DNA from 3 places in the Streptomyces sp. NPDC006385 genome. Region 1 is predicted to be linked to each of the others. Evidence: riboswitches for the same ligand, from Rfam matches in the RefSeq annotation. Region 1 holds a riboswitch; each other region holds the start of a gene.

Region 1 (2,261 bases):
CATGACCGTGGCGGGAATCGTGCCCGTGACCACTTCCGGAGTCGAGACCTTGACCGTGACCACTACCGGAGCCGAAACCTTGACCGTGACCATCTCCGGAATCGCGACCGGGACCACGACCACTTCCGGAACCGAGACCGTGGTCACGACCACTTCCGGAATCGCGACCGTGACCATGACCACTTCCGGAGCCGTGACCAGCCCCGCCCCCGCCCCCGGACCCCTGCCCCGGTACGCCGCGGTAGCCGGGACCGTAACCCTGCACGCCACCCGAACCGGGTCCGCGTTCGTGCCCGCCGCCGACCCCGCTCCCGCGCTCCTGCATCCCACCGGAGCCCTGGCCGTGTTCGTGCCAGCCGTCGGATCCAGCCGCGTCACCGTCGGGACCGCCTCCGGCACCACGGCCGAAGCCACTGTCGTAGGCACCGTCGTATCTGCCGCGGGGAATCGCCGAACCCCGGCCGTCGGTACGGCCGTTGCCCCGCGCGGGGCCGTTTCCGGAGCCGGAGCCGCGGTGCGGCTCGGGCGGTGGGTACGGAGGTTCATGCGTCGTGGTCACCGACCGATCATCGCAAGAACGACGGGGGCCCTCTGTTCACCGCGCCCGAATTGACGCTAGCGTGGAGCCACCTTTGTACACGCGGGAGCTCGGAGCACCGGGCTGAGAGGGCGCTGACCTCCGTCCCAGCGATGTTTCACATGAAACATCACCCATCGCGAGTGATGTTTCACACGAAACGTCGGCAGACGGAAGCCGCTGCGTCGACCGCCGAACCTGTTACCGGGTAATGCCGGCGTAGGGAGTAGGTCTCATGACCATCAAGGACGCGCGCACGCCTGCCTCCGTTCAGGACGAGAAGTCCCAGGAGGCCGGGAAGTCCATCGGCTGGCACAAGGCGTACGTCGAGGGCTCACGCCCCGATCTGCGGGTGCCGGTCCGCCAGGTGCACCTCACCAACGGGCAGTCGGTCACGCTGTACGACACGTCGGGCCCGTACACCGATCCACTCGCCGAGACAGATGTCCGCCGCGGACTGCCCGCGCTGCGGGAGAACTGGATCATCGCCCGCGGCGACACCGAGGAGTACGCGGGCCGCCCCGTCCGTCCCGAGGACGACGGGATCAAGCACACCTCGCCACGTGGCGGCCTGCGCAACCTCGACGCGGTCTTTCCCGGACGGCCGCGCCAGCCGCGTCGCAGCCGGGACGGCAAGGCCGTCACACAGCTCGCCTACGCGCGCCGTGGCGAGATCACCCCGGAGATGGAGTTCGTGGCCATCCGCGAGAACGTTTCTCCCGAGGTGGTGCGTGAGGAGATCGCGTCAGGCCGGGCGGTGCTGCCCGCCAACGTGAACCACCCGGAGATCGAGCCGATGATCATCGGCAAGCGGTTCCTGGTGAAGGTCAACGCCAACATCGGCAACTCGGCGGTCACCTCCTCCATCGAGGAGGAGGTCGAGAAGATGACCTGGGCGACGCGCTGGGGCGCCGACACGGTCATGGACCTGTCCACCGGCCGCAACATCCACACCACCCGCGAATGGGTGCTGCGCAACTCCCCCGTACCGATCGGCACGGTGCCGCTGTACCAGGCACTGGAGAAGGTCGACGGCAGGGCCGAGGATCTGACCTGGGACATCTACAAGGACACGGTCATCGAGCAGGCCGAGCAGGGTGTGGACTACATGACGGTCCACGCGGGCGTGCGCCTGCCGTACGTGCCGCTCACCGCCAACCGCAAGACCGGCATCGTCTCGCGCGGCGGCTCGATCATGGCCGCGTGGTGCCTGGCGCACCACAAGGAGAGCTTCCTGTACGAGAACTTCGAGGAGCTCTGCGAGATCCTCGCGGCGTACGACGTCACATACTCGCTGGGTGACGGCCTCAGGCCCGGCTCGATCGCGGACGCCAACGACGAGGCGCAGTTCGCGGAGTTGAAGACGCTCGGAGAACTCAACCGGATTGCCAAGCGTTTCAACGTACAGACCATGATCGAGGGCCCGGGACATGTCCCGATGCACAAGATCAAGGAGAACATCGACCTTCAGCAGGAGATCTGCGATGAAGCTCCGTTCTATACGCTCGGCCCGCTGACGACCGACGTCGCCCCGGCGTACGACCACATCACCTCCGGCATCGGTGCCGCGATGATCGCCTGGTGGGGCACGGCCATGCTCTGCTACGTCACGCCCAAGGAGCACCTGGGCCTGCCCAACCGTGACGACGTCAAGACCGGCGTCATCACCTACAAGATCGCTGCC
Region 2 (2,261 bases), on a different contig from region 1:
CTCCGTCCCGGACGCCACCAGCGCCCGCTCCAGCACGTCCAGGCTGGGCGCCCCGCCCGTGCCCATGATCAGGCGGGACGTGAAGGACGTGTCGCCGATGACAAAGGGATCGTCGGCCATGGTTCAGCCTCCTTGGACGGCGGTGAGGACCTCGACGCGGTCGCCCTCCGAGAGGGACGTCGACGGCCACTGCGCGCGCGGGACGACGGTTTCGTTGAGGGCGGCGGCCACTCCGGAGGGCGCCGCGGTGAGGGACTTCACGAGCGCGTCGAGAGCTGTGCCGGGCTCGATCCGCCGACGCTCGCCGTTGACCGAGATGGTGACCGGGTGGCTCATGCGGGCTGCTCCGTGAGTGCGGCGGGACTGAAGCGCCTGGGCGTGAACGGCCGGGCCTCTTCCGGGAGTTCACCGGTGGCCAGGACCTGCGCCATGGCGTCGCCGGTGACCGGCGTGAGCAGCACGCCGTTGCGGTAGTGCCCGGTGGCCAGCAGCAGCCCCGCCAGCTCGGTCGGGCCGAGCAGCGGCGCGTTGTCGGGGGAGCCGGGGCGCAGACCCGCCCGCGTCTCGGTGAGCGGCAGCTCCGTGATGCCCGGCACCAGCTCGTGCGCGTCGCGCAGCAGCTCGTACACCCCGCCCGCGGTCACCGTCGTGTCCCAGCCGAGCTCCTCACTCGTCGCCCCGACGACCAGCTCCCCGCTCTCGCGCGGCACCAGATACACGTGGCTGCCGCGCACCACGGCCCGTACGGTCCGGCTCAGGAACGGCGCGTACCGCTTCGGCACCGTCAGCCGCAGCACCTGGCCCTTCACCGGGCGGACCGGCGGCAGTACGTCGGCGGGGACCCCGGGCAGCCGCCCGCTGCGGCTGCCGGCGGCGAGGACCACCTGGCCCGCGCGCAGCTCGGTGCCGTCCGCCGTGGTGACACCGGCGGCCCGGTCCCGTACGACGTCGAAGCGCTCGGCCCAGGCCCGGTGGAAGACCACACCGGCCCGCTCGCACGCGGCCACCAGTGCCCCGGCCAGCCGCCGCGGATCGATCTGGTGGTCCCCGTCCACGCGCAGCCCGCCGCGCACGCCCGGCGCGAGCATCGGCTCCAGACGCCGGCACTCGCGCCCCGACAGCCACTCGGAGTCCAGCCCCGACCGGCGCTGAAGGGCGTGCAGTTCCCGCAGGTGGGCCCGGTCGTCGGAATCCAGCGCGACGGCGAGCGTGCCGCAGCGGCGGTAGCCGAGGTCATGGCCGGTGAGGTCGGTGAGCTCGGCCACGAAGTCGGGGTAGCGGCGGGCCGAGGCCAGATTCAGGCCCAGCAGCGTCTGCTCGCCGTAGTGCAGCTCCGTGACGGCGGCCAGCATCCCGGCCGCCACCTGGGCGGCGCCGCCGCCCGGCTCGGGGTCCACGACAGCCGTGGAGAACCCGCTCTGCGCGGCCCGCCACGCCGTGACCAGGCCGATGATGCCGCCCCCGATGACGAGGACGTCTGACGTTCGCGTACGCGACATGGGCGTCCAGCCCCTCCCTTCGCCGGCATGACCCGGATCAGGTTCGTACGGTCGGAGGCCGCCAGCCTCCCTCTCAGCCCGGTGCGTCCGGGCTCCCGCGAGTGCTCTACGTTGGCCACCCTAGCCCGCCGCCGTGTGTCTCAGTAAGGGAGCCTGTGCCCGTGGCCCGTTCGCTCGACGGTCTCGTCCTCGCCCCTGTGGCCGATCAAGCCCCAGGTCAGGTGGGTACCCGCACCCGGTTCACGTACCACGAGAAGGAGGGTGAGGTCTGGGCGGAGTACGCGGGCGGCGACGTCGTACGCGGACACCTCGTGGGCACCAGGGAAGGCGACCGGCTGGACTTCCGCTACGTGCAGCTCAAGCGGGACGGCACGACGTCGTCGGGGCACTGTGTGTCGACGGTCAGCGAGCTGCCCGACGGACGGGTGCGCCTGGAGGAGACCTGGGAGTGGGAGTCGCAGGCGGGCGCGGGGACGAGTGTTGTGGAGCAGGTCACTGAGCATGCCCCCTGACTGACGAATTGTCAGTTGTCTATGGTGATCAGGTGAGCGAGCAGACGCAGCGACAGGGCACGTCACAGGCGCGGCGCGTGGTCGTCGCCGGCGCGGGCATGGCCGGTGTGCAGACCGCGGTCGCCCTGCGGGAGCGGGGCTTCACCGGGACCGTCACACTGATCGGCGCCGAGCCCCACCAGCCGTACGACCGGCCGCCCCTGTCCAAGGCCGTGCTGCTCGGCAAGGCCGAGGGGTCCGCCTTCGACGT
Region 3 (2,261 bases), on a different contig from region 1:
GACCCAGTCGTCACGGTTGTCGGCGATCTTCGCCGGGTCCATGGTCTCGGGATCCTCGGCCTGCGGTCCGTACTTCACGAACTCCTCCGGCACCTGGGCGCCCTCCCGCACCGGGTAGACGAACATGTTGAGCGGCATGTCGTCCTGGAAGGTCTTGGTGAGCATGAAGTCGAGCAGCGCCTTGCCGCCCTCGGTGTTCTCGGCGTTGCTCAGCAGTCCCGCGTACTCGACCTGGCGGAAGCAGGTGCCGGTCGCCACGCCCGTGGGCGCGGTGCTCGGCTTCGGGTCGGCGTAGATCACCTCGGCGGGCGGCGAGGAGGCGTACGACACGACGAGCGGCCGGTCGGCCTTCGCCTTCTTGCCGCCGGCGGAGCCGGAGAACTCCTCGTTGTACGCCTGCTCCCAGCCGTCGACGACCTTGACGCCGTTGGCCTTGAGCTTCTTCCAGTAGTCCTGCCAGCCGTCGTCGCCGTACTTCGCGGCCGTGCCCAGCAGGAAGCCGAGGCCGGGCGAGGAGGTGGAGGCGTTCTCGGTGACGAGGAGGTTCTTGTACGCGGGCTTGATCAGATCGTCGTACGACGTCGGCGGGGCCAGCTTGTGCTTGCTGAAGTACGCCTTGTCGTAGTTGACGCAGATGTCGCCGGTGTCGATGGGCGTGACCCGGTGCTCGTCCTGGTCGGCGAGGTACTCGGGCTTGATGGTGTCGGCGCCCTTCGGCTCGTACGACTGGAACAGGTCGTTGTCGAGCGCCCGGGAGAGCAGGGTGTTGTCGACGCCGAAGAAGACGTCGCCCTGCGGGTTGTCCTTGGTCAGGATCGCCTTGTTGACGGCCTGACCGGCGTCGCCGTCCTCCAGGACCTTGACCTTGTAGCCGGACTGCTTCTCGAAGGCGGCGAGGACGCTCTTGGAGACGGCCCACGAGTTGTGGCTGACGAGCGTGACGGTCTTGGACCCGCCGCCGCTGCCGTTGCCGCCGTCGCCGTCGGACGACCCGCACGCGGCCAGCGCGGGCAGCGCGACGAGTCCGAAACCGGCGGCGAGGACCGTGGCCTTCTTGGTGATGCTCACTAATTCCTCCTGGAGTGACCAGGAAGAGACGCGGCCCTGCCCGGGGCCTCTGGGGCTCCGGGCAGGGCGCAACAGCTCGAGTGATGACCGATCTCCCTACCCAGAATGACCTGGGCCAGGTTCGGAGGGTCTGCGGCCGGTACCGCACTCTCAGCGCTGTGGCGCTCCCCTGTCGGAATATGCAGATGTTCTTACGGCGGTCAGACTACCGCTCGGTCGCGGCGAGCTGCCCGCATGCCCCGTCGATCTCCTGACCCCGGGTGTCCCGGATCGTCACCGGTACACCATGCGCGGCGATGGCCTCGACGAACGCCTTCTCGTCCTCGGGCCGGGAAGCGGTCCACTTGGAGCCCGGAGTCGGATTCAGCGGAATCAGGTTCACATGCACCGGCTTGCCCTTGAGCAGCCGGCCGAGCCGGTCACCGCGCCATGCCTGGTCGTTGATGTCGCGGATGAGGGCGTACTCGATGGACAGCCGACGCCCCGATCTGGCGACGTACTCGAATCCGGCGTCGAGCACCTCACGCACCTTCCACCGCGTGTTCACGGGGACGAGGGTGTCGCGCAGCTCGTCGTCGGGGGCGTGCAGCGAGATCGCGAGACGGCACTTGAAGCCCTCGTCGGCGAACCGGTGGATGGCCGGGACGAGGCCGACGGTCGAGACGGTGATCCCGCGCTGGGACAGCCCCAGCCCGTCCGGCTCGGGGTCGGTGAGCCGGCGGATGGCGCCCACGACCCGGTTGTAGTTGGCGAGGGGCTCACCCATGCCCATGAAGACGATGTTGGACAGCCGAGCGGGCCCGCCGGGCACCTCACCGTCCCGCAGCGCCCGCATCCCGTCCACGATCTGGTGGACGATCTCGGCGGTCGACAGATTCCGGTCCAGCCCCGCCTGCCCGGTCGCGCAGAACGGGCAGTTCATCCCGCATCCCGCCTGCGAGCTGATGCACATGGTCACCCGGTCCGGGTACCGCATCAGCACCGACTCGACGAGCGTCCCGTCGAACAGCCGCCACAGCGTCTTGCGGGTGTCGCCCTGGTCGGTCGACAGATGCCGTACGACGGTCATGAGCTCGGGAAAGAGCTCCTCCCGCAGCTTGGCGCGCGCACCGGCGGGGATGTCGGTCCACTGCTCCGGGTCGTGCGCGTACCGCGCGAAGTAGTGCTGCGAGAGCTGTTTGGCGCGAAACGGC

Evidence for each region. A riboswitch is a leader RNA that binds a small molecule or an ion and turns the genes downstream of it on or off. The one in region 1 is predicted to bind thiamine pyrophosphate.
Region 2: another riboswitch for thiamine pyrophosphate. It lies ahead of thiO (glycine oxidase ThiO); the one in region 1 lies ahead of thiC (phosphomethylpyrimidine synthase ThiC).
Region 3: another riboswitch for thiamine pyrophosphate. It lies ahead of ABZ078_RS02745 (thiamine ABC transporter substrate-binding protein); the one in region 1 lies ahead of thiC (phosphomethylpyrimidine synthase ThiC).

Annotation. Positions count from the first base shown of each region.
Region 1 covers NZ_JBEXQG010000066.1:13,791-16,051, forward strand. Annotated here, with positions in the region: TPP riboswitch at 631-820, shown strand; gene thiC (phosphomethylpyrimidine synthase ThiC) at 813-2,261, shown strand, end outside.
Region 2 covers NZ_JBEXQG010000045.1:21,153-23,413, reverse strand. Annotated here, with positions in the region: gene ABZ078_RS28750 (thiazole synthase) at 1-120, opposite strand, end outside; gene thiS (sulfur carrier protein ThiS) at 124-336, opposite strand; gene thiO (glycine oxidase ThiO) at 333-1,499, opposite strand; TPP riboswitch at 1,497-1,608, opposite strand; gene ABZ078_RS28735 (hypothetical protein) at 1,661-2,011, shown strand; gene ABZ078_RS28730 (FAD-dependent oxidoreductase) at 2,044-2,261, shown strand, end outside.
Region 3 covers NZ_JBEXQG010000003.1:20,279-22,539, forward strand. Annotated here, with positions in the region: gene ABZ078_RS02745 (thiamine ABC transporter substrate-binding protein) at 1-1,068, opposite strand, end outside; TPP riboswitch at 1,144-1,249, opposite strand; gene rlmN (23S rRNA (adenine(2503)-C(2))-methyltransferase RlmN) at 1,274-2,261, opposite strand, start outside.